4 regions of the Ruegeria sp. AG6 genome follow, and region 3 is predicted to be linked to each of the others. Evidence: riboswitches for the same ligand, from Rfam matches in the RefSeq annotation. Region 3 holds a riboswitch; each other region holds the start of a gene.
The links. Region 3 has a riboswitch for cobalamin ahead of ACR0I0_RS20225 (DUF4198 domain-containing protein). Riboswitches for the same ligand answer to the same signal wherever they lie in the genome.
Positions count from the first base shown of each region.

Region 1 (7,596 bases), on a different contig from region 3:
CCGTCCTACTGCCGTACCCCGGAAGGCCCACCTTCGCGACGCACGACGCGGGAAATGGAGGACATACAAGGCAGTTCCGGCCTTGCTTGGCATCAATGGAAGAAACACGGCACATGCTCGGGATTGTCGGCATCCGACTACTTTGCCTTGTCCCGGCGGGCTTACGAAGCCGTCAAGCGCCCTGCGGTGTTCCGCAAGCTGGATTCATCCGTCAGACTGCCGGCTTCAGTGGTCGAGGAGGCATTCCTGAAGGCCAACCCGGAGTTGGAGCGCGACATGATCACGATCACCTGCAAACAGGGCTATATCGAAGAAGTCCGCCTGTGTCTGTCCCGCGATCTTGATTCAGTACCCTGTGGCCGCGACGTGATCCGCGACTGCACGGCCAAGGACGCGCTGTTCGATCCGATTCGTTAAAGCTTTTTGTTCTGGCAATCCCGCGCATAGTCCAGCGCCTTGGCGGTGCCTTTCAGATCGATGGCCATCACCACCTCACCTGCCGGATTGTAGACGGTCATCGTTTTGTTCTGAGCGATGGCGTTCACAAAGCTCCGGTCAGTGAAAAACACGGTTGCGCCCGGCACGTCGCGTTCGTTGAACCCGATGGCCGTCGCATCATAGCTTTTGCCGTCCAGATCAAAGCGGATCGGATAACTCTCACCCTGTTTAATGTCGCCCCATGCCTTGTTGTACACGGCGAAATACCCACGATTGCCCAAGGCATCATAGCCCAGCCGCACCACCGAGAGATCCTGATACACCGTCTGGATCAGGCACCCGTTGCCAAGCGCGGGGTCCATCATGATGTTCCAGCCGTCGACAAAGCCCTTGTCGATGAGGTCTTGGGCTAGGGCGGAGGTGGCTGTCAAAGCGGCGAAGGCGAGGGCGAGAAGGCGGGTCATAGCATATCCACAAATCAGACAATCTATTCATGGCATTGTAAATTGTTGTAGAAGTTAGACAATCCATTTATTTCCCGCGGGCCGTGTCAGGTCTCCTCGCCGTTGGAACAGATCTCAAGTCTCAGGTTAACAATTGCCTGGTTTGGAACGTCTTCTGAATTCAGCGATCCTCCGACAGCAAACCATTCGGAGTATTCAGGGTTAATGCAATCAACGTATAGAACGCCGAAAAAATCGCCATACTTACCTTCACCGCGAACATAGACGTGCCTGTGTGTTTGTTCATCATACCTTTTGTCTTCTGGAATTGCGCTCCACCATTGTTTGTATGGCGGCGGTAAATCGTGCGTGTCTTCGAATAAGTAGAGAGTTTCAGCGGCAATAGGCGAGGCGAAAGCACCAACAATTGCAAAAAAAACGCTAAGTGTTTCATCGTGTTTGATAATCCGTGGAATTAACAGAAAGAAACTCATCCAATAACTGTACAGCTGTCAAGCTAGTTACCGCGATACTTGAGCGTGTATCGTGCGTTGCGCTGGCGCCGCCTAGCGCAAAGGCCTCGCGAAAAAAGAACCGGTAAGTTAGAGCTACAGTTCCTTCCGCGCCCGCAGCGCGGCCGTGATCGTCCCGTCGTCCAGATAATCCAGTTCGCCGCCAATCGGCACACCCTGCGCCAGCGAAGTCAGGCGGACCTGTCCCTCAAGCTGATCGGCGATGTAGTGGGCGGTGGTCTGGCCATCGACGGTGGCGTTCAGCGCCAGGATGACTTCGGAAATTCCTTCGGCCACAACCCGGTCCTTGAGGCGGGGAATGCGCAGCTCGTCGGGGCCGACTCCGTCCAGCGCCGACAGCGTGCCGCCCAGAACGTGATAGCGCCCTTTGAATACTCCGGCACGCTCCATCGCCCAGAGGTCGGCGACGTCTTCGACCACGCACAGCTCGCCGGTCGCTCGGGCCTCGCTATTGCAGATGTCACAGATATCGGTGGTGCCCACATTGCCGCAATTCAGGCATTCGCGGGCGGTCACGGCGACTTGCTGCATGGCATCAGACAGGGGCGTCAGCAGCAGGGCGCGTTTTCGGATCAGGTGCAGAACCGCGCGGCGGGCCGAGCGCGGGCCCAGACCCGGCAGTTTGGCCATCAGGTCGATCAGGTTGTCGATGTCGCTGTTCGAACTCATGGCCAATCCTGCATTGCGCCGGAGGGAGCCTCCGGCGGGAGTATTTGGGAAAAGATAAAGCTCAGAACGGCAGCTTGATGTCTTTGGGCAGGCCCATGCTTTCGGTCAGCTTGGCCATTTCAGCCTGCGAACGTTCGGTTGCCTTGGTCTGCGCATCCTTGATGGCGGCCAGGATCAGGTCTTCGACCACTTCCTTGTCATCGCCGTTGAAGATGGAAGGGTCGATATCCAGACCTTTGAGTTCACCCTTGGCCGTCGCCGTTGCCTTGACCAGGCCTGCACCGGATTCGCCGACAACCATCATGTTGTTCAGCTCTTCCTGCATTTCGGTCATCTTGGTTTGCAGGTCCTGCGCGGATTTCATCATCTTGGCCATGTCGCCCAGACCGCCAAGCCCGCCGAGTCCTTTCAGCATAGTATTCTCCTGTGTCTCCGTTTGCGCTCTAGATACGGGCAGCAGCGACATGGCACAAGGGTTCTCCCGCCGGTCGGAGGCTCATCCGTTCCGGTCGGCATGTTGATCAGCGCAGGCGTCAGCAGGAACGTGCTAACCATCTGCGACACCATATTTGCCAGCAGGCCCGGCAAGCGCAGATCGTCCTTGGCGCGCATATGGTCTGCTGCCGAGACTGATCACACAGGGCAAAGAAAATCTGGGCGCGGTTCGAATGGCTACGCGGCATCCGGATCAGAATTGTCACGGGCCGCCTTCCGCTGGCCGGTGTCGCAACAAACGATCTGAGACATGCGGGCGGATGTGTTCGATCGAAACCTCGGTCAGCTTCGTTTGAAACGGGGGGTGACGGGCCGCGGGGTCAGTCTTCCTCGAACGGGTCCCACTCGTCTTCCACCTCGGGAAGCGCTTCGGTCTCGACCTTGGCGGCGCGTTGCTCCGGCGTTTCGATCCTAGTGATTTTCGCCTTTGGGAATTGCGCCAATACCGCCTGCACCAAAGGATGTTGTTCGGCCTCGGATTTCAGTGCGAGCTCGGCCTCATCCCTGACTTCTGCAATCGTGGGGGCTTCTCCGTCCGAGACGATCGAGACAGCCCACCGATTTCCTGTCCAGCGTTGCAAGGCAGTGCCCAGTCGTGGCGCCAGATCCGCCGGTGCCTGGGTGGCGGGTGTGAATTCGATTCGTCCGGGTTGATAGGAGACGAGGCGCACGCCGTTTTCCACCTCGACCAGCAACTTTACGTCGCGATTGGTCCGGATCAGTTCCACCACGTGGTCGAAGGTCGGGTAATGGGCAAGGGCCGTCTGGGCATCCTGCGCCAGGGCTGCAACCGGTGCGCCACCGGAACCGCGAGGGGACGGCGCGTAGGCAGGTGGATGGGTCGCGCCAGCCGGCGCCGGACCGGCGCCCGGTCGGGATATCGAAACGCCGCCATTGGGCCCGCCCGGCGGTGGTGGCGGGGCATCTTGCAACCGTTTGATCAGCTCTTCGGGGCTGGGCAAATCCGCCACATGGGTCAGGCGAATAACGGCCATTTCAGCGGCCATCATGGCGTTGGGCGCAGCCGAGACTTCCTCGAGCGCCTTCAGCAGCATTTGCCACATCCGGGTCAGAACCCGCATCGGCAGAGCCTCGGCCATGTGTTGGCCCCGGGTCCGTTCATCCGGAGAAACCGTCGGATCCTGCGCCGCGTCAGGCGTGATCTTCACGACGGACACCCAATGCGTGATCTCGGCCAGATCGCGCAGCACCGCCAGCGGGTCTGCGCCTTCGGCGTATTGGCCGCTCAACTCGGTAAGTGCTCCGGCGGCATCGCCGCGCAGGATCATATCCATAAGGTCCAGAACCCGGCCACGGTCTGCCAGTCCAAGCATTGCACGGACCTGATCGGCGGTCGTCTCGCCAGCCCCATGCGAAATCGCCTGATCCAGCAACGAGGTCGCATCCCGGGCCGATCCTTCCGCTGCTCGGGTGATCAGCGCCAGCGCGTCTTCGGCGATCTGGGCGTTTTCCGCTTCGGCGATCTTGCGCAGCAGGCCAATCATGTCTTCGGGTTCGATCCGGCGCAGGTCGAAACGCTGGCAGCGGGACAGCACAGTGACAGGGACTTTGCGGATTTCAGTGGTTGCGAAGATGAACTTCACATGCGCGGGCGGTTCTTCCAACGTCTTGAGCAGCGCGTTGAACGCGCTGGTCGAGAGCATATGAACCTCGTCGATGATGTAAATCTTGTAACGCGCGCTGGCGGCGCGATAGCGGACACTGTCAATGATCTCGCGGATGTCGTTGACGCCCGTACGGCTGGCGGCGTCCATCTCCATCACGTCGACATGGCGGCCTTCCATGATGGCGACACAATGTTCACACTGACCGCAGGGTTCGGTCGTGGGGCCACCGGTTCCGTCGGGTCCGATGCAGTTCATGCCCTTGGCGATGATCCTTGCGGTCGTGGTTTTGCCGGTGCCGCGAATGCCGGTCATGATGAAGGCCTGCGCGATCCGGTCGGCCGCGAACGCGTTTTTCAGGGTGCGCACCATGGCATCCTGACCCACCAGATCGGCAAAGGTTTCCGGGCGATACTTGCGGGCGAGAACCTGATAGGCGGGGCTGGAGCTGTCTGTCATGTCTTCTCGTTGGGATTCGGTGCTTGGGCACAGCGTAGTGGCCACCGTTGCCCGCGTCCACAGCGTGGCGCGATGATTTTTGATTTAGAAACGAGTCGCTTTCGCACTAAACTGCATCAGCGGATTTAATGGCTCATTTTTGTAAAGAGTTCTTTGGGGAGGACAGGATTCATGTCGCAGTTGGTGATCTATGCCCTGCAAGTCGGTGGCGGAACGCTGGCGCTGACCTCGATGCCCGGACGCGGCGGAGATTACTCCAGCGATCTGGATATGATCGCAGCGTGGCAGCCGGGGCTTGTTGTTTCGATGACGACGGATGTCGAAATGCTTCAGGACGGGGCGCAGGAATTTGGAAGCGATATTCAAAGCCGCGCCAGCCGATGGGTTCACCTGCCGATCGAAGATTTCGGAGCGCCGACAAAAGCGATTGATGACGCGTGGCCGTCCGTCAGCGCCGCGGCCCGGCACGCGCTGTCCGGCGGAGGTCGCGTATTGGTACACTGCCGCGGGGGCTGTGGCAGGTCAGGTATGATTGTCCTGCGGCTGATGGTCGAATGCGGCGAAGGCGCGGACACGGCGCTGCAACGATTGCGGGCGGTGCGCCCTTGCGCCGTCGAAACGGATGCGCAACTGGCCTGGGCCTCTCGGCGTGCCCAGGCACAGGTCAGTCTGGACTCAGATTGAAATCTGCGCGGGCGCGCAAGCAGGTTTTCGAGGCCGGATCGTAGAAACTTCGATCATCGCGCAGGGTAGGGTTTTCACGACGCCGGATGGCATCGCACTGAACGTGTTTCCGAAGATCAGGTCGGCATAGCCGTTCAGCGGCTCAATCGCGGTTTCGGGCTGCGTCCCGCAAAAGACACGAATGCGGTCTGATTGCGCGCGGAAAATTGCATGACATCCTTCGCTGCAATGTGACAGCGCGCTGCTGCCCTCAATCTCGAAATCGTCACTTGTGGCCGAGGTCGCCTGGGCCATGGCTTCGGATATCGAGCGCGCCAGCCGCGCCAAAGCGGGACAGGTTTTGCCCGTCCGCTGACATACTGTTGCACTGAATTCATGTGTCTTTGTCTTCCAGATCATCCTGCGCCCTCCGCGCTTGGTGGACAGGATATTTGGGACAGGTGGGACAGCGTGATGCCGTCAGGACCTGCCCGGACACCCCGCCCGAGTTTCGGTTTCGTTTCCGATGGCAGGTCTCCTGACTTGCGGGTCATCGCTTTGCCGACCTTCCCAGCCTTTGGGCCAGTGGTGTTTCGGCATCGCTTACCGCTTACAGTTGCGGGGGCAGTCGCGGATTTGGTTGTTGCCTGCATGACCAGACATTACCGCACCGTGTTCCCTTTTCATCCCGACCCCTTGTGGAGGCCGGAAACCATCACACAACCGCTAGCGTTTGAGCACGCATCGAGTCAAGCCGATCTTTTGACCGGACGCTTGGTCATGCTGGATACGGTGTTGGTTCATGCATAGTGTCGAGGGCGTTGAGGTTCGGAAACCGGATTTACCAAGCGCAAAGCCAGAGATCATGTTGGACACAGAGCAAACGGTAATGACCGAAGAATTTCGCTTTCCGTCCGGGCAGAAAACACTGTCTGCCCGGTTGTACAGCCCGCTGTCTTCGCCCGAAATCGTCGTCGTGCTGAACAGTGCAACGGGTGTGCCGCGCGATTATTACCGTCATTTCGCACGATGGCTTGCTGCCGAGCAGGGTATGGCCTGCCTGACCTATGACTATCGCGATTACGGGCATTCCTTGACCGGCCGCCTGAAAGATTCGCGTGCGACCATGGCGGATTGGGCCTTGATCGACATGCCCGCGGCACGGGCAGAAATGCGCAGACGGTTTCCCGATTCGCAGCATTGGACCATCGGCCATTCGATCGGCGCGATGTTGGGGCCTGTGCAGCCGGATATCGATCTGATTGATCGCATGATCTGTGTGTGTTCGGGGCTGGTAACCCTAAGCGACCATCCATGGCCCTATCGTGGTTTGGCAGGATTGTTCTGGTATGGTCATGCCCCGCTTTTGGCCCGAGCCCTTGGCTACCTTCCCGGAAAGGCGATCGGGTTCGGCTCGGATCTGCCGGCATCGGTCTATTGGCAGTGGCGCAAATGGTGTACGGCGCCTTTGAACTATGTGCCTGAAATCGGGCATGAGTTACCTGCGGCGCAGTGGAAGGATTCTGGAACGCCCGTGGATTTGTTCACCTTCGAGGACGACCAGATGGTGCCGCCGGAAGCGGTTTGGCGGCTTGCGGATCTTTACGGCCCCGATGCCAACCGCCACCTGCTGAGCCCTGCCGATTTCGGGTTGCCCGAGGTTGGTCATATCGGAGCATTTGCCCGGCGCAATGCAGCGGTTTGGCCGCGACTGATCGCTTGATCAGACGCGGCGCAGGACGGGCCGGGCACCGCCCAACGATCACCGGTTGCGAAGTTTCTTTTCCTTCATGACGCCACGGACCATCTTGCCGAACGCTTTGTCCCGCGCCCGGGACTGCGCGACGGTTTCAGAATTGCGCTGATCTTCGCGCCGAAGCTTGCGCCACCGGTCCAATCGAGCCGGATCAAGCGTGCCGTGGCTTATTGCCTTTTGCACGGCACATCCGGGCTCGGAGCTGTGCTGGCAATCCGAAAAACGGCAGTCCCGGCTCAACTCGGCAAGGTCCGAGAAAACGTCGTCGATCCCGTCCCGAGCGTCCAGCAGGCGCAACGCGCGCATTCCGGGTGTATCGATCAACCAGCCACCGTTGCGCATCCGGTGCAATGCGCGTGCGGTCGTCGTGTGCCGGCCCCGCGCGTCATCCTCGCGAATGTCCGAGGTGGCGAGATCCTGATCGGTCATGGTATTGGCAAGTGTCGTCTTGCCAACGCCCGACGATCCAACCAGCGCTCCGGTCTGGCTTTTGGGGCACCAGGACAGAACCTTTT
Region 1 covers NZ_JBQFYQ010000015.1:4,751-12,346, forward strand. Annotated here, with positions in the region: gene ACR0I0_RS19330 (ribonuclease T2 family protein) at 1-417, shown strand, start outside; gene ACR0I0_RS19335 (hypothetical protein) at 414-902, opposite strand; gene ACR0I0_RS19340 (hypothetical protein) at 989-1,375, opposite strand; gene recR (recombination mediator RecR) at 1,490-2,083, opposite strand; gene ACR0I0_RS19350 (YbaB/EbfC family nucleoid-associated protein) at 2,145-2,498, opposite strand; gene ACR0I0_RS19355 (DNA polymerase III subunit gamma/tau) at 2,899-4,662, opposite strand; gene ACR0I0_RS19360 (protein-tyrosine phosphatase family protein) at 4,834-5,346, shown strand; gene ACR0I0_RS19365 (hypothetical protein) at 5,338-5,745, opposite strand; cobalamin riboswitch at 5,837-6,057, opposite strand; gene ACR0I0_RS19370 (alpha/beta hydrolase family protein) at 6,215-7,048, shown strand; gene rsgA (ribosome small subunit-dependent GTPase A) at 7,088-7,596, opposite strand, start outside.
Region 1: another riboswitch for cobalamin. It lies ahead of ACR0I0_RS19365 (hypothetical protein); the one in region 3 lies ahead of ACR0I0_RS20225 (DUF4198 domain-containing protein).

Region 2 (7,596 bases), on a different contig from region 3:
TGATCCACTTGTGCCTACCCTGCGTATCTTCTTGTAAACTGTCACATAAAGAGGCTGGAATGTTCGACGAACCCCGGGGTGTACGGAAAAAAATCGCGATTGTAGGTGCAGGCATTTCGGGTCTTTCCGCCGCTTACTATCTTTCAAAAAACAACGACGTGACAGTCTATGAGGCCGAGCCTCGGCTTGGTGGCCATGCCCGCACGGTGATGGCCGGAAAGAACGGGGATCAACCGGTCGATACGGGCTTTATCGTGTTCAACTATGCGACATATCCCTACCTGACCCGGCTGTTTGATGAGCTCGGCGTGCCCGTGATCGAAAGCGAGATGAGCTTTGGCGCGACAATCGACAATGGCCGCATTGAATACGGGTTGAACAATCTGCGCACACTGACCGCTCAAAAGCGCAATCTGGCGCGTCCGGCTTACTATAAGATGATCGCTGATATTCTGCGGTTTGGCAAAGAAGCCCCCGAAGCCGCCAAGGACGATGACACCACGATTGGCGAATTGGTGGACCAGCTGCGGCTGGGTCACTGGTTCCGGCACAATTATCTGATGCCGATGTGCGGTGCCATCTGGTCTACGCCGGTCGAGTTCGTGGATCAGTTCCCCGCACGCTCTTTGGTACAGTTTTTCCGCAATCACGCTTTGCTGGCAAGAGGTCGCGCAAACCAGCATCAATGGTACACGGTCAAAGGCGGCAGCATAGAGTATGTCCGCCGGATCGACGCAGCCCTTCGTGCGCGGGGGGCAGAAATACGTCTGGCCAGCCCCGTTCAGAATATATCCCGTGACGAGATGGGCATCACCATCCACAGCCAGGGCGCCGTGGATCAGTTCGATGAAATCATCCTGGCCACCCATTCGGACCAGTCGCTTGCCATTTTAGGTGATGGCGCGACCCCCGCGGAAGCCGCTGCATTGGGCGCAATCCGCTACCAGCCCAATATGGCCATATTGCATTGTGACCCAGGTCAGATGCCAAAGCGGCGCGCCTGTTGGTCAAGCTGGACCTATCGATCGCAAGCCGGAGACGTGGGGGTAACCTACTGGATGAACCGGCTTCAGAACATTCCGGACAGTGACCCGCTGTTTGTAACGCTGAACGCTTCATCAGAAATTCCCGCGGAAAAGATCTATGACAAAGTCGAATTTGCCCATCCGGTCTTCGACAAGGCCGCGCTGAAGGCGCAAGGGCAAATCCGCGAAATGCAGGGACAGAACCGAACCTGGTTTGCCGGTGCTTACAACCGGCACGGATTTCACGAAGACGGGATAGCCAGCGCGATGCATGTCGTTGCTCGAATAAATGGTGCCCCGCAAACCATCGGAGCTGATAATGGCATTCTTGGGAAAGACCCGGCCCTATCTGTTGCCGCAGAATAAGGCGATATGGCGCACAGCGTTTCTTGCACTTTCCTTGCTGATCCCCAATGGGCTGATCGCATCGCCGGTCACGGAAGAACTGAACGGTGCCCAACTGCGCGGAACCGCGACGTTCCGGTATCTGGGTTTGCCGATCTATGACGCCAAACTCTATACGCCCAAAGGTGCGCCGTTCAGTTGGAGCGAAGATATCGCCCTGCAACTGACTTATCGCAAGAACATCAAGAAGAAAGCGTTGGTCAATTCGACGCTTGACGAGATGGACCGCATCGGCCGTTCAGCACCGGTTCGCGACCAACTGAACCGGTGTTTCAAAGCCGTGGCAAAAGGGGACAGCTATCTGGCGGTTTCTGATGGTCCCGACAAGGTCAGTTTCTGGTTGAACGGGCAAAAGACGTGCACCATGGCGCATCCGGGCATCAAGCGCAGTTTCATGTCTGTATTCTTGGGAGACAACACGAGGTCCGCGTCCTTCACGCGCAGGCTACAGGGGCGGTGATGCTCTATCCCCGGGTCAGTCTCTATGCGCTGATGCTCGCTGCGGCGGGTATCCCGCTTTATATCCACTTGCCGCGCTTTGCAGCCGTGAACCTGGGTATTGGCCTTGGGGTCATTGGTACGGTGCTGCTGGTGATCCGTTTGGTGGATCTGGTGCAGGATCCGCTGATCGGTTGGGCAATCGACCGATGGCCCGGCGGCCAGCTTGCATTTGCCGCGATGGCGGCTTTGGGGCTGGCGATCGGGTTTCCCCTGCTTTTCAATCTGCCGCAGGGTGCCAGCGTGCCGGAACTGGTCGCGATCCTGATCTTGCTGTTCTCGGCATACAGCCTGGGAACCATCCTTCTGTATGGTCGCAGCGCAACTCTGGCGAAGCGAACCGATCCGAAAGAGCTGATGACACTGGCCGCCTATCGTGAAGGCGGGCAGTTGACCGGAGTGGTCATCGCAGCCAGCGCTCCGGCCCTGTTGGTTGCTTTCGGGGCACACTCCCAAGGCTACCCCGCATTCGGCGCGTTCCTGGGGCTTCTGTCCGTTGTGACCCTGATACTGACGATCCCGATCTGGCGACGCAGACCGATCACCGGATCAGGCCTGTCCTTTGCGGGTCTGGGTCAGGCCGGTGGCTTGCGCCTTCTTGCGCTGGCTTTGGTCAACAGCCTCCCGGTTGCCATAACCTCCACCCTGTTTCTGTTTTTTGTGGAAGACCGGCTGCAACTGCCGGGCAAGGCGGGTCCTTTGTTGATCCTGTTCTTCCTGAGCGCAGGCGCGAGCGTTCCGCTGTGGGCAAAGCTCAGTAACAAAATTGGCCCGAAACAGACTCTGATTATCGCCATGCCGCTCTCGATCGCCGGCTTTATCGGCGCTGCCACACTGAGTTCAGGAAACCTTGCGGGTTTTGCAATGATCTGTCTCGCCTCGGGCGCGGCGTTGGGCGCGGATATGGTCGTGTTGCCTGCGATGTTCTCGATCGTCCTTACCCGGGCCGGGCTGAACGCATCAGCCGCGTTTGGCATCTGGTCCTTCGCTGGCAAACTGGGCCTCGCCCTGGCTGCCTTTTTCACTCTGCCGCTGCTGGAACGCAGCGGTTTCACCCCCGGTCAAACCAATTCAGCACAGGCTCTGGATACACTCAATCTTGCCTATGCGGTGCTGCCCTGCATCCTGAAAGTCGGAGCGTTCGGGATGGTGTTGACCCTGCCCACCGAGGTCACAAGCAAATGAACGCTTTCAGCATCATCCTTCTGGTCCTTCTGACCGCCGTCTTCATCCGTGCAAGGCTGCTGAGCTTTCGCGCGCAATCGCCGTCCGATTACAGTGGCACCGGGCCAAATTTTTCGCTGAAAAAACACCTGAACGGAGAGATCTTGTCCGAAGGCCTGATCTATGGCCCCAACGGCAAAATGTCGAACAGCTTTGTCGCGCGCATGTCCGGCGAATGGCAAGGCAACTCGGGCACGCTGACCGAGTACTTCACCTATTCCAACGGAAAACAGATGACCCGCAAATGGTACCTGACGCTGGGAACTGGCAACACATTCACGGCAATGGCGGATGATATCGTGGGCGAAGGTCGGGGCATTATCTCGGGGTCCACGGTAAAACTGACCTATCGTATCATTCTGCCAGATGACGCTGGTGGACACACACTGGATGTCACCGATTGGATGTACCTGACAGAAACCGGCGTCATCATGAATCGGTCCGAGATGCGCAAGTTTGGCGTCAAGGTCGCGGAACTGATCGCCACAATGCGTCCAAGCCCCAGATCGAAACCGATGCATCCAAGTGGGTCAAACGGGTATGACGCGACTTTGGAAGGGAAGCCGTTGCAATGATCACCTTTCGCTCTTTCATCGCCTGCATTGCCATCGCAAGCCTTACACTTCTGGCGGCCTGCTCCAGCAAACCGAAGGTACCAAAAACGTTTCTGTCGGACCGGCAGTTGAACCTGGAAGAGTTTTTTGAGGGTAAAACAGTGGCCTACGGTCAGTTTCAGGATGTTCTGGGAAATATCCCCCGCAGATTCACGGTTGATATCGACGGAACATGGGACGGCGAAACCCTGACCCTGGTCGAAGACTTCGTCTACGACGATGGCGCGACGGAACAACGCATCTGGACATTGACCAAAACCGGAGAGGATACGTGGACCGGTACGGCGCCTGGCGTGCTGGGCACCGCCAGCGGGATTGAACGCGGGGATACGTTCAACTGGAAATACAAGATCGACCTGCCGATCAAGGACGGGACCATGCGTGTCAAATTCGACGACTGGATGTGGCTGCTGGATGACGACCGTCTGCTGAACCGCGCGTATGTCTCACGCTATGGCGTCCGTCTGGGTGAAGTCATCCTGTTCTTCGAGAAGAAATAGGGCCGTCAGGCCCGGTTTCATCACAAAAGTCAGTAGAAAATAAACTCGTCCACCAATGCTGTCGTCGATCCCTTGACCTCACCGGCCGTGTTTGCCCTTGGCCCGTCCGAGGCTGCGCCCTCGGCGCGTTCGCCGCCCTCGACCTTCAAGCGCGCGCGTTCTATCTGCCCCCAGAGGAAAAACAGACCATCCCGTTTTCCCATGAGGCGCGAAGGAACTGTTGTCCGCAAAACACCTGTTTTCGGTTTTGGCATCTGCTCTCTTACTGCCTCCGGTGTTTTCCACCATTTTCGGAAAACGTAATGGTTTTTCCCGAAAAAGACAATTTTTTATGGACAAAATGAGGTTTTCTACCGTCCGTTGACAGGATGGACTGACAACTCTCGCATGACGGATATTCGCCTTCTTCACCTGCCTCATGGCAAGCCAGCACTATCCCAAACGGATCAACTTCACCCAAAAGGGTTTGCTGCAAACCTCCTTCACTTGGCCTGACTCTCTCTTTTCCAGCCATGCTCAGGCGACGTGCAGCGTTTCGTTTCTGAGCAGAGCAGCCGGGCCTTCGCTGTCACGGCTGGGGGACAATTTGACGGCGCGGATGTCAGACGTGGCCGCATCCATCGCAAAGCCCACTGGCCCCTGCAGAACGCCGTGCTGGCGGGCTTGCCATGCCCCTGTGCCAAGGACCGTGATCCCGGCGCCGTCCACTCAACCGGAAAATTTCCATGTCTGTTTTGAAACCGGAAATGTCGCAAGCATTTCAGCGCCCAAGCAGGTAGAAAGTAGGCTGCCATCGTGAGGTGCCGCTGTTTGATTCTCAGACCGCGGAGAATTGGGAAGCCGGTGGAATTCCGGCGCTGCCCCCGCAACGGTAAGGAAGGTCAGGTTCGACAATCAACCACTGGGACGAGGATCCCGGGAAGGTGTCGCAACCGGGTGCAAGCCCCTTTCAAGTCCGGAAACCAGCCTTGCAGATATGTCAAACCGCGGGTGGCGGTGGGGACACGGGTTTCGGACGTGGTCCTCGCGCGCCTCCGGACGGTTCCTCCCTGTCATCTGCCCAAGCAATGCCGCGGGGCGCGGCAGGAGAGCCAGAAGTGAACAATGTCCAAAACCTGTTGGCGCGTCGAATCCCGGGCTATGCTCTGGAACGGGCCTTTTACACCGACCCCGAGATCTTTCAGACCGACCTGGAAACCATCCACTATCGCGAATGGCTCTTTGCCATTCCGGCCTGTGAACTGGTGAAAGCCGGCGACTATGTAACGTACAACGTGGGTGCCTATCGCGTGATCATCGTGCGCGGCGCCGACAACCAGATCCGGGCGTTTCACAACACCTGCCGCCATCGCGGCTCGATCATATGCAAGGCAGCAAAAGGCAACGCGCCGAAGCTGGTTTGCCCGTATCACCAATGGACCTACGAGCTTGACGGCTCTTTGCTGTGGGCCCGCGACATGGGGCCGGAGTTTGATCCCAGACAGCATGGTTTGAAGACGGTTCATTGCCGCGAGCTTGCCGGGTTGGTCTATATCTGTCTGGCGGATGTCGCCCCGGATTTTGACACGTTTGCCAATATCGCGCGCCCGTATCTTGAGCCGCATGATCTTGCGAATGCCAAGGTCGCATTCGAAAGCTCGATCATCGAGAACGGCAACTGGAAACTGGTCTGGGAAAACAATCGCGAGTGCTATCACTGCGGCGGCAACCACCCTGCGCTGTGCCGGACCTTCCCTGATGATCCGGGCGTGACGGGGATCGAAGGCGGTGAAACCCCAGCCTATATGCAAGCCCATTTCGACAGGTGCCAGTCAGCGGGTATGCCATCGCAGTTCTATCTGCACGAGGACGGCCAATTCCGTCTGGCGCGGATGCCGCTGAAAGAAGGCGCCGAGAGCTATACGATGGACAGGAAATCCGCCGTGCGCCGCTGGTTGGGCCGGTCGCCCTTTGCGGATGCGGGATCGCTTTTGAAGTTCCACTATCCGACCACGTGGAACCACTTTCTTGCCGATCACTCGATTGTTTTCCGTGTTACGCCGATCAGCCCGACAGAGACCGAGGTCACGACCAAATGGCTGGTCAACAAGGATGCGGTTGAAGGCGTTGACTACGACGTGAAACGCCTGACCGAAGTCTGGGTCGCCACGAATGACGAAGACCGTCAGGTGGTCGAGGACAACCAGCAGGGCATCAACAGCCCGGCCTATGTGCCCGGCCCGTATTCAGCCATTCAGGAATCCGGCGTACTGCAATTCGTGGATTGGTATTGCAGCACAGTGTCGGCCCGCCTGACCCCTGACTACATGGCGGCGGAGTAAGTCTGATGAAAGATCTGGACACGCTTTCATCAGCCGTTTGGCAGGATGGAGAGATGCTGGAATGTGTCTCGGTCGTGCCCGAGATGCCGAACACCGCCAGCTTTTCGTTCCGAGCCCCCTCGGGGGCGCAGTTCGCCTATCACCCCGGTCAGTTCCTGACGCTCGAGATTCCGGCGCCCGGCCAGCCCGGGGGAGTCGTGTATCGCACCTACACAATCTCATCGTCGCCATCGCGGCCGCGGTCGATCACCATCACCGCCAAAGCGCAACCCGACAGTATCGGCACGCGCTGGATGCTGGACAATCTTCAACCCGGCATGCGGCTCAAGGCCGTTGGGCCTGCGGGCCTGTTCACCAACGCACTGAGCGATGCGCGCAAGTTCCTGTTTATCTCGGCTGGCTCAGGCATCACACCGATGATGTCAATGACCACCTGCATGTGGGACGAAGGCCGCGATCTGGACGTTGTCTTCATCAACTGCGCCAAGCGGCCATCCGAGATTATCTTCCGCCAGCGCTTGGAACAGATGGCCAGCCGCACGGATGGTTTGGACCTGAAATTCGTTGTGGAAGAGCCGGACCGCTACCGCCCATGGACGGGATATCAGGGTCAGTTCAACCAATTGATGCTGGGCCTGATGGCGCCGGATTACCTTGAGCGCGAAGTCTATTGCTGCGGTCCCGAGCCCTTCATGCAAGCGGTGCGCGACGCGCTGGCCGGTCTTGGTTTTGATATGGACAACTATTATCAGGAAAGCTTCGGCGCGCCGGTGGAAACCGAGGCGGATCAGCCCGAGTTGGATGACGTTGTTCTGGACGACGACAGCAGCGCCGAAATCCTGTTCGCGACCTCGGGCGTAACGGCCAAGGTTGCCGAGACCGACACGGTGCTTGCCGCCGCCCGCTCGGTTGGCCTGAACATTCCGTCAGGCTGTACCTTCGGCGTGTGCGGTACCTGCAAGGTCAAGAAAACTGCTGGCGAGGTCCACATGGTCCACAACGGAGGGAT
Region 2 covers NZ_JBQFYQ010000007.1:150,212-157,807, forward strand. Annotated here, with positions in the region: gene ACR0I0_RS15030 (NAD(P)/FAD-dependent oxidoreductase) at 60-1,391, shown strand; gene ACR0I0_RS15035 (chalcone isomerase family protein) at 1,345-1,890, shown strand; gene ACR0I0_RS15040 (MFS transporter) at 1,890-3,113, shown strand; gene ACR0I0_RS15045 (DUF3833 domain-containing protein) at 3,110-3,727, shown strand; gene ACR0I0_RS15050 (DUF3833 family protein) at 3,724-4,266, shown strand; gene ACR0I0_RS15055 (hypothetical protein) at 4,296-4,520, opposite strand; partial or broken gene ACR0I0_RS15060 (IS5/IS1182 family transposase) at 4,822-4,974, opposite strand; cobalamin riboswitch at 5,048-5,251, shown strand; gene ACR0I0_RS15065 (aromatic ring-hydroxylating oxygenase subunit alpha) at 5,334-6,587, shown strand; gene ACR0I0_RS15070 (FAD-binding oxidoreductase) at 6,593-7,596, shown strand, end outside.
Region 2: another riboswitch for cobalamin. It lies ahead of ACR0I0_RS15065 (aromatic ring-hydroxylating oxygenase subunit alpha); the one in region 3 lies ahead of ACR0I0_RS20225 (DUF4198 domain-containing protein).

Region 3 (7,596 bases):
ACAGCCCGACGCCACCCCCGGTCGGCGACACGCCGGTCCTGCCCGCGGACAGCGATGCGATCTTTGGCGCCCGTGCGCCATCAGACCTGCCGGCCAATCAACCTTCGAACACGCTCACCATCGCCGGTGGCGACATTGGTACAGGCCAGGCCGTGCCCACTTCGCAACTGGCCGAGATCCTCAAAGCCGCGCCTGATCTTGCTCGGGCGGGAACCGATCTGACGGGCCTGAAAGAGTTGCAGGCGCAACTGGCCCTTGAAACGCAATCGGTCGCCGCCGGTCGGGACAAAGCCATAGACACGGCGACGGATCTGACCAAAGAGCTTGTCGGCAAGGCCACTGAGCTTGCGGGCAAGGGGCAAGAGATCGCTGCGGCCCGCAAAGAGGAAGAAGCCAAAAAGCAAGCCGCCGAGAAGAAAAAGACAGCTGCCGACAATGCCGCAAAGCTCAAGGGGTTTGAGGATATCGCCAAGAACGCTTCGGGAGTTTCCGCTCTGATTGGCGGGCAACCGGATGGCAACCGGGCCGGTTTCGTTCAAAACCTGTTCAAGGATTTCCCCGGTGGTGCTGCGGCTCTGGCCAATCCTTCCAACACGTTGCTTCTGGCCAAGCTTTTCGGGGCCTTTACCAAAGCCAATACGGATGCGGATGACGGCAGCGCAACCAAGGCCGGCAGCCAATCCGTACTGGATTTCCTCAATGGCCTGAGCGCCCCAGCGGAGGACGACGATGACTGACACCAGCACAAATGCAACCCCCGAACCGGGCATCGATGAAAGCCTTGCCGAGGCCATCATCAATATTCTTGAAACCACCAATTCCCCGGCGATTCAGCGCGCCCGAGAGGTTATAGCCCACAGGCTGGCCATCGCTGGCGACATTGCACCATCCCGCATCCCTGCCCCGCGCAACATCACCGAGATCGGAGGCTATATCAATCTGCTCAGCGAGTATGGAGAGGCCGAACAGCGCGCGCGCATGATCGCGGCGGCGCTGGGCATAGCAGGGCCGCAGATTTCGCTGCCACAGCCCGGTGCCGTTCCACCGTTGTCCTTTGTCACACGTGACGGTGCCCGACCTGCGGGGCCACAACAACCCAGCTTCCCGTTGACCTATACGATCCGTAGCGACTTTGTTCCGGCATTTGACAATGCGGTGCAGGAAATCACGATCCGTGGTGGCGCGGTTCCGATTTTGACACCTGTCAGGATCCTGCCTGCTGCGGGGTCTGCACCCGCAACAGACGGCTCTGCGCAGCTGGCTCTGATCGGTCGTACACTCAGCCTGGCGCCAACAGCGGCTTTGCACGCCGTGGCGACAGACCCTTTGTCGCTCAGCCGTCCGACGGCTGGTGGCGGGTTCGAAGTTATGGTTCGGGTCATCGACGCCGCCGCACCGATCGCCGGAACCATCGCGGCGGCGAACTGGACAAGTTGGGAATGCGATGCCGCTGCCTGTACCGAAGTCGACAGCAATGATGCGCGCTTTGCGCTCACACCACTGCTGAACGCCGCCGGGTGGCACCAGCCCGCTGATCCCGGCAATCCGAACAGTCTGTCAAATCCCGGAACCTGGGCGGAATGGCGCAACATCACCGGGCTTGTGCCGGGCGTCACGCGGTTTGCGGATGAGCTGCAACTGCTATATTCCGCAGAAATGCTCATTACTTCACCGGTCTTCAATCAACTGGACAATGTCTGGACTGGAAGCGAGTTCGCCGCGCCATAGCACGGCTGCCTGAAACGCAGGAAAGTGATTTGGCAATGCGCCCATCATGGGGTTCAATGCCTTCAGGAGGTCAGCCATGCAGAACCCCGAACGTTTCGAGAAATTCTATTTCGCCAAAGTCGGCATGGGCGAAGCCTGTGGCTGCGCCGAGCGGATAATCGACGTGTTCGAATTCAACCGCAAAGGCGGTGCGCAATCCAGGCAACCTGTGAAACAGGACAGGCGCAGACGTGGATCCTTTGGGGCATGGGCGGTCAAATATGGGCTGATGAGCCGCAGGCGCACATAGCCAAGGCCTGACGACGCACAAGGTTCGCTTTCCGTTTCATGGCGTGGCTCAGGCGGTATGATTGCATATCTGAAACCACCATGTCCGGTTGCCACGAGAACAGGTCAGACCGGCACCAGCTTCCCGTCGCGAAGATCCAGTTCATCGGGCGCCAGTTCCAAGCGGAATGTCGGCGAATGACTGACAAGCAAAATCGCCTGTGGCAACGCGCGCAGAATTTCCAGAAGGCGCGCTTCGTTTTTTGTATCCAACGCATTCGTCGGTTCGTCCAGCAACAGCACTTCGGGTTCCATCGCCAGAACCGTCGCCAGGGTCACCAGCCGTTTTTCACCGCCTGACAATTTGTGGGTAATGCGGTTCTTCAGATGCATCAGGTCCAGATCGCCCAGAACTTTGTCGACGATGGCAAGTGCCTCGTCACGGGTCTTGCCCAGATTGAGCGGGCCAAAAGCGACGTCTTCGGCGACGGTCGGGCAGAACAGCTGATCGTCCGCATCCTGAAATACAAGCCCCACCCGGCGGCGGACCTCATGGAAATCAGCCTCTTCCACGCGTTGCTGACCAAAAACGGTGACGGTGCCCGAACACGGGCGCTGCAACCCAAGCAAAATCCGCAGGAGCGTCGATTTCCCCGCTCCGTTCGGGCCTGTCAGGGACAGGCGCTGCCCCGCGCTCAGGCTCAGGCTTGCCCCGTCCAGAACGGGTGGCTGGCCGGGGTAGGAAAAACAGATGTCTTCAAGCGCGATCAGTGTCATGCGAATTCCAGAATGATCAGACCCAGGCAGAGACCGCTGAAACCAGCCGCAAACACAATGTCCGCGCGGGTCAGGGCAAATTCCTGAAGCAACGGCATACGCCCGGAAAACCCGCGGCACTTCATCGCGGCCAGGATGCGTTCCGATCTTTCGATCGCGCGCACAAGCATCATACCCACAAGGTAGCCAAAGCTGCGATATGTGTGCCAGTTTGTTGCTGGCCGAAAACCACGTACCTTCATGGCGGCCCGCAGCCGCAGGTATTCTTCGCGCAAGACCTCGATATAACGGATCGTGAACATCAGCAGGTAAACCAGCTTTTCCGGGCACCGCAGACGATGCAGGGCGTGGCCCAGTGTGACCGGCTCCATCGTCCCGACCAAAACCATCAGGGACAGGATCACGGCATTGGCGGTCAAGGCAATCTCGACCGCTTTCCAAAATCCCTGCCAGCTTGCGGGGAATCCCCAAAGCGTGAACATCGGATCCCCGGGCATGGAAAAGGGCAACAGGACCAGCATGAACAGAATGAACCCATCCATCATGGCCATTCGCTTCAACGTCTTTCGCCGCGGAAGACGTGAAACTATCAGAAGCGAAAGCGACACTGTCAGCGCCGCGCAAAGCGCGCCGAGGGATGACAGCGCCACGGTCACGACTGCAAATACAACTGCCATGACGATCCGCATCCGGGGATCCAGCAGGCTGATCAGACCTTCTGGCCCGCCACCGGCTTCGGACAGTGTTTTTTCCTTGTGCCCCAGAACGTGTGCCATCAGGACGCCAGCTTGCGGCGGGCCGCCATGTAAAAACCCAGACCAAACAGACCAACGATGTACCCGATCCCGCCAAGGATGGTTTGCAGGTCGTTCTGTTCGCGATAGGCCGCAATCTCGCGCCTGAGCGAGCGCAATTCGTCACGTATGGCCTTGGCGATAACCTGCTGTTCTTCGGCGCTGAGAGACGTCGCCGAACCGCTGGCCTGCGTCACAGCAGCCGAAGATAAGTCACCGTTTTCTGCCACAGCAACGCCCATGATCCGCGCGACATCTTCGGCAGGCATCGTGACTTCGGCCACATGCCCGGCGCCAAGGTCGGCAAAGAAGGTGTGCGCCACGGCCAAGGTCGGCGTGTAGACAAAGAAACCGTCCGCATCCGTGACCGATCGACCCAGCTCGGCCCCATCCAGGCCGGTAACAATGACCTCGGTGCCGCTTGCCATGTCGCCGTTGGAAAAGCCGATTTCGCCCTCGATGATGTCTCCCGACTCGAAAACGCCGGCTATGACCTTGTGCGCCAGGGCAGGCACAGGTGCGCAGCACGCGGCCAATATGACAACCAGATGCTTCATGTGGCTGCTTCCCTTATAAACAGCTCGGGCTTGACCTTGCGTGCCAACAACACGGCGAACCCGGTCAAAATCGCCTCAATGGCCATGACAGGAATATGGGCGAAGAAAACAAGCCTGGCGGCAGGCAGAAATTCATCCCCCGACAGCGCCAGGGAAAACGCGACCATGCCGGTTGTCGCCGCTATGGCAAATGCGCCGCCGACGCCCCCCCAAATCGCACCTTGCAAAGGCGTTCCACGCGCGATCAGACGACCGAACAACATTCCGGCCACCACAGCTGGAAAGGCGATGTTGACGGTGTTGATCCCCAACACCGTCAACCCGCCAAAGCCGAAAAAGACCGCCTGTAGCAAAAGCCCGACGAACAAAGCCGGGAATGCGACCCAACCAAGCAGCAGCCCGGCCATGCCGTTGAGGATCAGATGGACCGACGACGGACCAATGGGTACGTGGATCAACGATGCCACGAAGAAACTGGCTGACAGCACGCCCGCAGTGGGGATGCGATCAAGATCCAGAGACCTGAGACCCATGGCGATCCCGCCCGCGGCGGCTATGGCGCCGCCAATTACAACCGGGTTGGAAAGGGCTCCGTCGACGATGTGCATCTTGGGTTACTCCAGATCCCAGGAGCGAATCCAGATGACCGCATCCTGGCTGAGTTCTTTGCCCTCATGTTCGGTTGCCGGACCGGAACCAAGTGCTGCGAAACCCCAGTAACCGGCATTTGGAACGCCGAACGAGAAATACCCGTTGTCGTCAGATATGGCGACCACCGCACCACCCGGCATCGGAGAGACTTTCGGTGTAGAAGCGGCCGAACTTTCCATGTCGGGCTCGGCGGCCATGTACTCGATCTCGATTTCGACCCCCGCAACCGGCTGACCATCAGCCAGCACACGGCCCGTGAAAGTCGAACCCGCGATGATGTTGGTCGGCTTGTTCAGCGGGATAATCTCGGTCGGCAAACCTACGGGATTCATCCAGTCGGTCGGCAATTCGTTGCGGTTCAGGAAGGCTTTGGTGAGCTGTTGGATATAGATGTCTTCGGATTCCTCGTAATAAGGCTGAGGAACCGTCACCAGCACATAGTCGCCCGACCGTTTGACCGGGACACTGCCTTTGAACGCCACGCCCTCGTTTTCCCCGCCGGTGAACCGGATAGGTTCCAACGTGTCCAGCAAATCGGTCTTTTCACCGTTGTGGATCACATAGAATTCCTGCGGCTTTTCAAGATCCATGACGTGGCCGTTCTCGAACGGATGCCAGAAAATCAGCTTGACCGGCACATCGCCCGGTTTCTGGATCATGGTATCGGTAGTGTATTCCAAAAGAAAATGCGCATCTGCGATGGCGGGAAGAGCCACCGCGGCAACGGCTGCGCTGAGCAGCGTTTTCATGAACAGTCGTCCTTGTCCCGTCGCGCCAATCCCGGCGCGAAATTCGTTTTGACTACGGGACATTCAACGCCAAATCACCCTTTCAGGCATCCTGGTACGACGCACATCCCGTCGCCGATTAGGAGTGCCCCTTATGAGGACACATGTCCGGCAGGTATCCTGACTTGCGGGTCAAAGCATTGGACTGGCCTTCCCGGGGCAAACCCCAGTGGCGTTTCAGCCCTGCTCGCCGCTTACAGTTGCGGGTGCAGTTGCGGAATTGGGCCTGAGCCCGCACCGCATTCCCTATTGATTCCAGAGCAAGCCCCGGAACCGGACATGCCGAGCGGCTTGCCAGACAACTCAGCCTTCCGTCAACGAAAATGTGTTACGGCCATCGAAAATTATGAGCTCGGCAGTTTGCGAGAGTGAACCGGTTTGTGAAATATCCAAGGCAACAGGGTGATTTCACATCTAAGCTTCTGAAAGATACCTTTCCGACAATGGCAGGCTTGCCGCGCCCAGTGAGCGTGCATCCGGGCCCACGGTCCCTGCCAGCACCACGGGGTGCTCGAGACCGGTCAGGTTCAGCTCGGACAGTTTGTCTTCGACCATTTCAACCAAACGCGCCTTGATGTCCTGCGGCATCCAGCCGTCAATCTTCACGCATTCGAAATCTATCAGGCTACAGGATGAGACAATCGCATAAGCAATCCCGCTTGCCGTCCGTTTCAACCAGTTTTCCAGTTGAATTTTCGGCACATCCCAACGCTGGGTCGTTTCCCAAATGGAATGCGACGTTACCCCTGCTGTGGTGATTGCACGCTCGAGAACATACAGGCTGGCCACGTCGATAAGCGGTCTGACACCACCCGCACCATCCGGTACAGGCAGGGGGCCGATTGCGCCCGAGTTTCCACGCCCGGAAAAGATCGCACCATTGAGAACCACACCGCCGCCAATAAAAAACCCGATATAGAAGTACAGGAAATCCCTTGGTCCATCGGCCGGACCGAATACCAATTCCGCCCCACAAGCCGCAGTGGCGTCATTTTGCAGAAAAACCGGCATATCGAGGCGACGCGCCAGGTCAGCCTTCAGGTCTGATACGCGCCACGGGTCCATTTCTTCCTGAGGAACCTGAAGGGTCTGGGCCCAGTCCCACAGGTAGAACGGCATGGCAATTCCAAGACCCGCAATCCTGCCTTTGGCCTCGGGCGACATGGATGACATCATTTTCCCCAGACTCTGTATAGAAAACTCCAAAGTGGCTTTTGGCGTTGGATAGTCATAGGTTCGCCGCTCGCGTTGCCGCACATTTCCGACAAAGTCAGTCAATACCAGCTCGGTACTGCGGCGCCCGACCTTGAGCCCAAAGAAAAACGCACCATCCGGGTTGAGGCGCATGGGAACGGAAGGTTGCCCGACTTTCCCGCGGACCGGCTCACCGCGCAAAAGCAAACCGTCCTTCTCAAGCAGCCGCATGATGACGGAAACGGTTTGCGCCGACAGTCCGGTCATGCGCGCAATCTCGGACTTAGCAAGAGCCTGATGACGCCGGACAAGCGACAACACCAGCCGTTCGTTCCGGGCCCGCATCCCGCTTTGATTGGTTCCGCGCACCTCTGACCCGTGCAGGCCAATCGAATTTTTCCGAGATGAATTTTCCGGCACGACCACCCCTTTCCTGCTGAAGAATGAGAAAGCCCGCCCGCCCTGTCAATAATAAATAAGAGTGATTTATTTATTGACTCAAATTTCGAATCTTGTGATTGTTTCTTATGAGATCAGGGTTTTTGCCTGATCGCCCTCGTGCCCTTTACGGCACAGGAAAAACTGGGAGGATAATCGATGAAACTTGCAAGACTTGCGGGTGCTGCTGCGCTCGGGGTTACTGCCATGGCTGGCAGTGCAATGGCGGAAGGCGAAACCGTTTGTCTGATCACCAAGACAGACACCAACCCGTTCTTTGTCAAAATGAAGGAAGGTGCGACAGCGAAGGCGGAAGAGCTGGGAATGACGCTCAAAGCCTTTGCAGGCAAAGTTGACGGTGACCATGAAACGCAGGTGCAAGCCATTGAGACCTGCATTCTG
Region 3 covers NZ_JBQFYQ010000018.1:18,832-26,427, reverse strand. Annotated here, with positions in the region: gene ACR0I0_RS20260 (hypothetical protein) at 1-737, shown strand, start outside; gene ACR0I0_RS20255 (hypothetical protein) at 730-1,728, shown strand; gene ACR0I0_RS20250 (hypothetical protein) at 1,805-2,017, shown strand; partial or broken gene ACR0I0_RS20245 (energy-coupling factor ABC transporter ATP-binding protein) at 2,122-2,703, opposite strand; gene cbiQ (cobalt ECF transporter T component CbiQ) at 2,769-3,548, opposite strand; gene ACR0I0_RS20235 (cobalt ABC transporter permease) at 3,548-4,123, opposite strand; gene cbiM (cobalt transporter CbiM) at 4,120-4,731, opposite strand; gene ACR0I0_RS20225 (DUF4198 domain-containing protein) at 4,738-5,523, opposite strand; cobalamin riboswitch at 5,656-5,855, opposite strand; gene ACR0I0_RS20220 (ROK family transcriptional regulator) at 5,977-7,101, opposite strand; gene ACR0I0_RS20215 (sugar ABC transporter substrate-binding protein) at 7,354-7,596, shown strand, end outside.

Region 4 (7,596 bases), on a different contig from region 3:
GAAGAAGCGTATCGGAGTCTTTTTAAGCGCGGCGCGGTGGACGGAGTCGTGCTGCAAGGCCCCAAAGTAAACGAACCACGGATCGAAGTCCTGACCCGCATGGGCGTCCCATTCATCGTGCACGGACGCTCGACCGGCGTCGACGCTCAGTATGACTGGATCGACGTGAACAACAAAAGTTCGTTCATGCGCGCCACGCGCTTTCTGATTGACCTTGGCCATCGCCGTATCGCTCTGATCAACGGTCTGGAAGATATGGATTTTGCCCAACGCCGCCGCGACGGATATCTTGAGGCGCTTGGTCAGGCCGGGCTTGCGCCCGATGCAAATCTGATGCGCAGCGCTGAAATGACAGAGGTTTACGGCCATCACGAAACGCAGAACATGTTGCGCCTCGATTCCCCTCCGACCGCTATTTTGTGTTCATCGATGATCTCTGCCATCGGCGTACGGCGTGCGCTGTCCGAAAACGGGCTTGAGATGGGTACGGATGTGTCAGTGATCGCCCATGACGACGACCTGTCCTATTTGAAGAACGGGCAGGATGTTCCGATTTTCACGGCAACACGCTCATCCGTCCGTCAGGCGGGTGAAATGGCGGCTGACATGTTGATCCAGCGCATCAAATCCCCGAATGATCCCGTCAAAACTAGGCTGCTGGAGGCCGAGCTGGTCGTTGGTAGGTCAACCGGCCCTGCACCCAACAGGGTGCAACCATGAAATACGCACGCGCTGACTTTCCCAAAGATTTTCTCTTTGGTGTTGCCACTTCTGCGTACCAGATTGAAGGCCACGCACAGGGCGGGGCGGGGCGAACTCATTGGGATACCTTTGCGGCGTCGCCAGGCAACGTGGTGCGCGGGGAAAACGGAGACGTCGCCTGCGATCACTTGAACCGGTTCGAGCAGGATTTCGATCTGGTGCGCGAGGCCGGGTTTGACTGTTATCGTTTTTCAACCAGCTGGGCACGCGTACTGCCGGACGGGCGTGGTCAGGTCAATCAGGCAGGGTTGGATTATTATGACCGATTGGCGGACGCCCTGCTGGAGCGCGGTATCCGCCCCTGTGTGACGCTTTATCATTGGGAATTGCCGTCAGCGCTTGCGGATCAGGGGGGATGGTGCAATCGCGACATCGCGGATTGGTTCGCGGATTATACACAGGTCATCATGGGTCGGATCGGAGACCGGATGTTCAGTGCCGCGCCGATCAACGAACCCTGGTGCGTCAGTTGGCTGAGCCATTTTGAAGGCCACCATGCGCCCGGTCTGCGCGATATCCGCGCCGCGGCCCGGGCGATGCATCACGTTTTGTTGGCCCACGGGCGGGCCATTCAGACCATGCGCAGTCTTGGGATGAGCAATCTGGGTGCCGTGTTCAACCTCGAATGGTCCGAGCCCGCGGATGACAGCGCAGATGCGCGGCTTGCGGCAGATCGCTACGATGCGATCTACAACCGGTTCTTCCTTGGCGGTGTTTTCAACAAGGAATATCCCCAAATAGCCCTGGAGGGGTTGGAGCCGCACTTGCCCAAGGGCTGGCAGAACGACTTTGAAACCATCGGCACACAAGTCGATTGGTGCGGGTTGAACTACTATACCCGAAAGTTGATAGCCCCGGCGGACACCGCTTGGCCCAGCCTGCAAGAGGTTACCGGACCGTTACCCAAAACGCAGATGGGATGGGAAATCGATCCCTCTGCCCTAACCCGCTTTCTTGTCAGAGCAAGGAAAGACTATACGGGCGCCCTGCCAATCTATATCACCGAAAACGGTATGGCGAGTGAGGAGCGAGTGCAGGACGATGATCGTATCGATTATCTCGACAAGCACCTTGCGGCCGTACTGGACGCTTTGGCACAAGGTGTTCCGGTGGATGGCTATTTTGTCTGGTCGCTGCTGGACAATTATGAATGGGCCTTCGGGTACGAGAAGAGGTTTGGACTGGTGGACGTGGATTTCGAAACACTTGCGAGAACGCCCAAAGCGTCTTTCATGGCGCTGAAATCCGCCCTGTCCGGGGGTCAGAGTGTCTCTCAGCCGTTAGCGCAACCATTCGGTGCCGTGCATGAGCATTGGAACCTGGTTGCGGATATCGGCGGTACGAACACACGTCTGGGCGTTGTTACGAACGGAGAATTGGCAGATCTTCGGAAACACCCGACGGGGACATTGGAAGATCTGCTCGAGGCGTTCCATGACCTCAGGGACGAGATCGGAACCAACCCACAGGCCGTCGTAGCAGCCGGAGCCGGGCCGGTCAGGGACGGAACGATTCAGTTGACCAACGCGAACCTGGATCTTTCGGAAACCGAGCTGACGAAAGCAACAGGAGCAGAGCGCACTTTTGTCATAAATGATTTCACCGCTGCGGCGTGGTCAGTGGCCGAGGTGACTCGGTCGGATGTTGCGGTCTTGCAGGGTCAGGAGGCGCCGCCCGCAGGCACACGGCTGGTTGTAGGGCCCGGAACCGGGCTTGGCGTTGGTGCTTTGCTTTTTTCCGAAGGCAGGTATCACACGGTCTCCGGCGAAGGCGGGCACGTGGGCCTGTACCCGCGCCATCGCGACGAAGTTGAGATCTTTGAGGCGGCACGTCGCATCGCACCGGGCTGTTTCTTTGGCGACAGCCTGGCGCTGGAAGCAGAAATGTTCCTGAGCGGAACCGGCCTGCCGATCCTGTATCAGGCGGTTGAATTGGCAGCCGGTCAGGCGCGGTCTCAGGCGCGCTCTGCAAAGGAAATTCTGAACGATGCCCGCAACGGTACCGATCTGGTCGCCGAAAAAGCCGCGCAGATTTTTACCACCCATCTGGGTGCTTTGATGGGTGATCTGGCGGTCACCTTGATGCCAGAGGGAGGCGTTTTCCTCGTCGGCGGCGTTGCCGAGAAAAACCGCTGGCTATTCAGTGACAGTTTCAAGGATGCGTTCAACGGCGGCGGCCGCTTCAGCGATTTGCGCCGTTCCCTGAACCTCTACGTGTCTGAACAGGCAGAGTTCGGGATCATCGGCGCAAACAACTTCTGCAAGAACGCGCTGAGACAGCAACCAGACTGACCGAATTCTCTGTACCAAGAAGGACCAAGACATGATTCTGTGCTGTGGTGAAGCGCTGATAGATATGATTTCAGAACCGACCGCGTCGGGCGCAATTGGTTTTGTGCCACATACTGGTGGTGCAGTTCTGAACACAGCCGTCGCGATGGGACGTCTGGGTGTTCCGGTTGGGATGCTGACAGGTTTGTCATCGGACATGTTCGGCCAGCAACTGATCGATGCGCTGAAAGCGAGCCATGTGGACACGACACATGTCATCATCTCGGACCGCCCTACCACGCTTGCCTTTGTGCAGCTCTCGGATGGACACGCGTCTTACAGCTTTGTTGATGAAAACACCGCAGGCCGGATGTTGCTGCCCGAGGACATGCCCGATCAGCTTCCCGCTGTCTCTGCCCTGTATCTCGGCGGAATCAGCCTTGCGTGTGAACCTTGCGCAGATGCATATGCCGCCCTTCTGGACCGCCACGGTTCCGACCGTGCGGTGATGCTGGACCCGAATATTCGCCCGGATTTCATCAAGGATCAAACCCGGTTTCGGACGCGTTTGAACCGCATGATCTCGCGTGCGGATATCGTCAAGGTTTCAGACGAGGACCTGGACTGGATCATTCCGGGCGCTGAATCCGAAGCCGCAAAGGCGTCTGTGCTGTTGCAGGCGGGTCCTTCCGTTGTCATCGTCACGCGCGGCAGTGACGGGGCGCACGGTTACCTGGCGGATGGTTCCGAAGTTTCGGTTCCTGTGAAGCCCGTTGAAGTGGTCGATACGATCGGCGCAGGTGACACGTTCAACGCCGGCGTTCTGACCGAGCTCAGCCGCGCAGGGCATCTGACCAAGTCAGGTCTGCGCGGATTGACGGTTGAAAGCCTGCAAGCAGCCATGGAACTGGGCGCTGACGTGGCGGCCGTGACCGTTTCCCGAGCCGGGGCAGAACCCCCCTGGGCGCACGAACTTTGATCTGTGGGACGGCATGATGAAACGATCCGAAATCAACCGTATCAAGACCCGGGCACAGGCGTTCATTCAGTCCTTCGGTGCCGCGTTGCCACCCTTTGCGGATTGGTCGCCCGAGAAAATGCGCAGCCCTCTGGCCGAAACGATCCGCAGTCGCGGGCTGGGATGGGACATTACCGATTACGCCCAGGGCCGTTTTGATGAACTTGGACTGTTTCTATTCACTTTGCGCAATGGTGAGGCGAAGGATCTGAAATCCGGGCGCGGGATGCTCTATGCGGAAAAACTGTTGATCTCGAAAGAAAATCAGCTTTCTCCGATGCACCGGCATATCATCAAGGCAGAAGACATCATCAACCGGGGCGGCGGCGATCTCGTTCTGGAAATCCATGCGTCGGATCCAAACGGTGGCGTCGACCGCGACAACCCGGTGACGGTCCCAAGCGATGCCTGCCCTGTAACCTTGCAACCCGAAGAGCACTTGCGGCTGAAGCCGGGGCAAAGCGTAACTCTGATGCCCGGCATCTGGCACGCTTTCTGGGCCGAGCGCGGTGATTGCCTTATTGGCGAGGTATCGACCGTGAATGACGACCGAACGGACAATGTGTTTGAAAAGCCAATCCCACGGTTTTCAAAGATTGAGGAAGATACCGAACCGGATTTTCTTCTTGTATCAGACTATTGACACCGTTCGGTCCGGGCTGGCGCAGCAGGATCGCTGGCTCAACCGTTGCAATTCCGTCCACCACCCTTTCGCCTGCCGCTTGACAAGTCAGGCGTAGCCGGACTAGCTGAGCGGGATGGTTCCGTAAGAGATGAAAATGGGAACACGGTGCGGCGCTGGAATGTGCCAAGTCCGTGACTGCCCCCGCAACTGTAAGCGGTGAGCGACGCCACTTCACCACTGACCCAAAAGGGTTGGGAAGGTCGGCCAAGCAACGACCCGCAAGTCAGGAGACCTGCCATCACACTATGAACCAACCCGAGGCGGGGCGTCTCGGAAGGAGGCTTGATGGCGCGTTTGCGTAATATCCGGGTATGTGCCCTCTGTTTGCATCTGGCAAACGACGGAGAAGGCAATGACCTGCTATTCTGATCACTACGTTCTGATCTGTTCAACATGTCAGGGGACGATGTCTGCCGAAGCCGCACAAGACGCGCTGGATGCCCGGTTGCCTGACGGTTTTGAAACCCGAATGGTGGCCTGCATGGCAGGTTGTGAACGGGCCATGACCGTCGGATTTCAGGCCCCGGGCAAAGCGCAGTACCTGTTTGGCGATATCACGACATCCCGCGATCTGTCTGCCTTGGTCGAATTTGCGATCCAGTTCGGCGACAGCGACGACGGCTGGACCAGTGCCTCGGACCGCCCCCCTGCCCTTTTCGCAAAGACCTTATCGCGAATTCCCGCTTTACCTTTCGGGGGGTCATCATGAGTTTTCTGATTGCAGAGAATTTGGGATACTACGCTCTCAATGGCGACATCCTGTTGCAGGATGTGTCCTTTCGTCTGGAAGAAGGATCAATTCTGGCAATCGCCGGGCCGAACGGCGCCGGCAAAACCACTCTGCTGAAACTGCTGTGCGGGATTGAACGGATTGCGTTGGGCGATGTTTGGATAGAAGGACAAAGCCTTCGGACCCTGTCCGCCCGCCAACGTGCCCGCTCCATTGCTGTGGTCGGGCAGCAGGAAATGCCCGACGGGCGGATGCGCCTGCAAGACTACGTTGCGCTGGGGCAAATCCCGATTCAGGGCGAACGTTCGGTGACTCAGCACAGGGCTGATCTTGAACGGGTGCTGACGACGACCGAGCTGTTGCATTTTGCCAACAAAACGATGGGTCAACTGTCCGGCGGAGAACGTCAGCGCGCGCACATCGCGCGCGCTCTGGCCCAGAACCCGTCCTTGCTGTTTCTGGACGAGCCAACCAACCATCTGGACCCCGATGCCAAGGGGCACATGCTGTCTCTGGTCGCTGATCTGGGGGTAACGGTCGTCATGATCGTCCATGATCTGGTCATGATCCCGGAATTCGCCACCCATGTGGCGTTGATGAAAGCCACGCGCCTGACGGGGTTCGGGCCTGTTGGCGAAGTTCTGACCCCAGACCGGGTAAGTGAGACATTCGGCGTGGATTATCTGTGCTTTCAGCACGAAGGCCGCATGATCCCCGCACTGGACATCCGAAAACGGAAATTGTCATAATAACAGGAACTTACATATGATGCAGAAACTCTGGCCGGTGGTTGTCTTCGCTGGCTTCGCAGGTGGCGTGGCAGCGGAAGCCGTCACCGTGGACAATTGCGGCGAACCGCTGGTTTTTGACTCGGCGCCGGAACGTCTGGTCGTACATGATATGAACATGGCGGATATGGCCTTTGCACTCGGCCTTCAGGACAAGATCGTGGGACTTACCGGGATTTCGGGCTGGTACAAAACCAGCCCTGACTTTGATGCTCAGCGCGGCGACATCCCAGAGCTTGCCCCCAAGTACCCGACGATTGAAAACCTTGTGGCCGTCGAACCTGATCTGTTTTTTGCCGGTTGGTACTATGGCATGAAACCCGGCGGAGATGTCACGCCCGACACGCTGGAACCCTTTGGTATCAAGACCATGATCCTGACCGAAAGCTGCGTGCATCTGGACGAGGATCGCCCCGAAGCCAGCATGAACCTGTTGTTTGATGACGTTCTGCGCCTGGGCAAGGTCATGCAGGTCGAAGACAAGGCCGAGGCGCTGGTTGCCGGCTGGAAGGACAAGTTGTCCGCCATTCAAGCAAAAACAGCCGATCTGGAAAAGCCGCGGGTATTCCTGTTGGACGGACCGGCCGATGCTCCGTTTACCGCCGGCAAGTTCGCCATTCCCGATGCGATGATCGCAGCCGCTGGCGGTGAGAACGTAACTCATGATCTGGATACCAGCTGGGGCCGCACGTCGTGGGAAGCTGTGGCAGCGGCTAACCCGGAATTTCTGGTGCTGCTCGACTATCAGTCCGGCAACGGCGCAGAGGACACTTTCCAGTTCCTCAAGGATCACCCGGTGATGTCACAAACGGACGCGGTAAAGAACGAGCGCTGGATTGGCCTGCGTTACGAAGAGCTGACTCCCGGCCCGGCAAATATCGAGGCGATCGAGAAGATGGCACAGGCGATGCACCCGGAGACCAACTGATATGGTCCAATTGGGCCGTTTGATAGTGCTGGGGGCGGTTGTTCTGACCGCCCTTTTGCTGTTGTCGATCGTCTATGGGACCACCCCAATCCCCGTGCGCGAAGTCTTTTCGGCAATCGGCCTCGGAACCGGTATGGTGGAAGGAGACATGTCGCCCTTGCACCGGATCGTCTTCGACCTTCGCCTGCCCCGCGCCCTGTTTGCCGCCGTGATTGGTGCGGGTCTGGGCGTCGTTGGTGTCGTTCTGCAAACAACGACGCGAAACGATCTGGCAGATCCGTTTCTGTTCGGTCTGTCCTCGGGTGCTGCTGCCGGCGCCGTTCTGGTGATCACCGTCACAGGGGATGTCCTGGGAATCTGGACGTTGCCGCTGGCAGCATTTTGCGGTGGCCTGATCGCGTCCGGCATTGTTCTG
Region 4 covers NZ_JBQFYQ010000003.1:119,929-127,524, reverse strand. Annotated here, with positions in the region: gene ACR0I0_RS09695 (LacI family DNA-binding transcriptional regulator) at 1-720, shown strand, start outside; partial or broken gene ACR0I0_RS09690 (GH1 family beta-glucosidase) at 717-2,018, shown strand; gene ACR0I0_RS09685 (glucokinase) at 1,995-3,053, shown strand; gene ACR0I0_RS09680 (carbohydrate kinase family protein) at 3,085-4,011, shown strand; gene ACR0I0_RS09675 (D-lyxose/D-mannose family sugar isomerase) at 4,028-4,693, shown strand; cobalamin riboswitch at 4,793-4,989, shown strand; gene ACR0I0_RS09670 (DUF1636 family protein) at 5,088-5,444, shown strand; gene ACR0I0_RS09665 (ABC transporter ATP-binding protein) at 5,441-6,214, shown strand; gene ACR0I0_RS09660 (ABC transporter substrate-binding protein) at 6,231-7,181, shown strand; gene ACR0I0_RS09655 (FecCD family ABC transporter permease) at 7,183-7,596, shown strand, end outside.
Region 4: another riboswitch for cobalamin. It lies ahead of ACR0I0_RS09670 (DUF1636 family protein); the one in region 3 lies ahead of ACR0I0_RS20225 (DUF4198 domain-containing protein).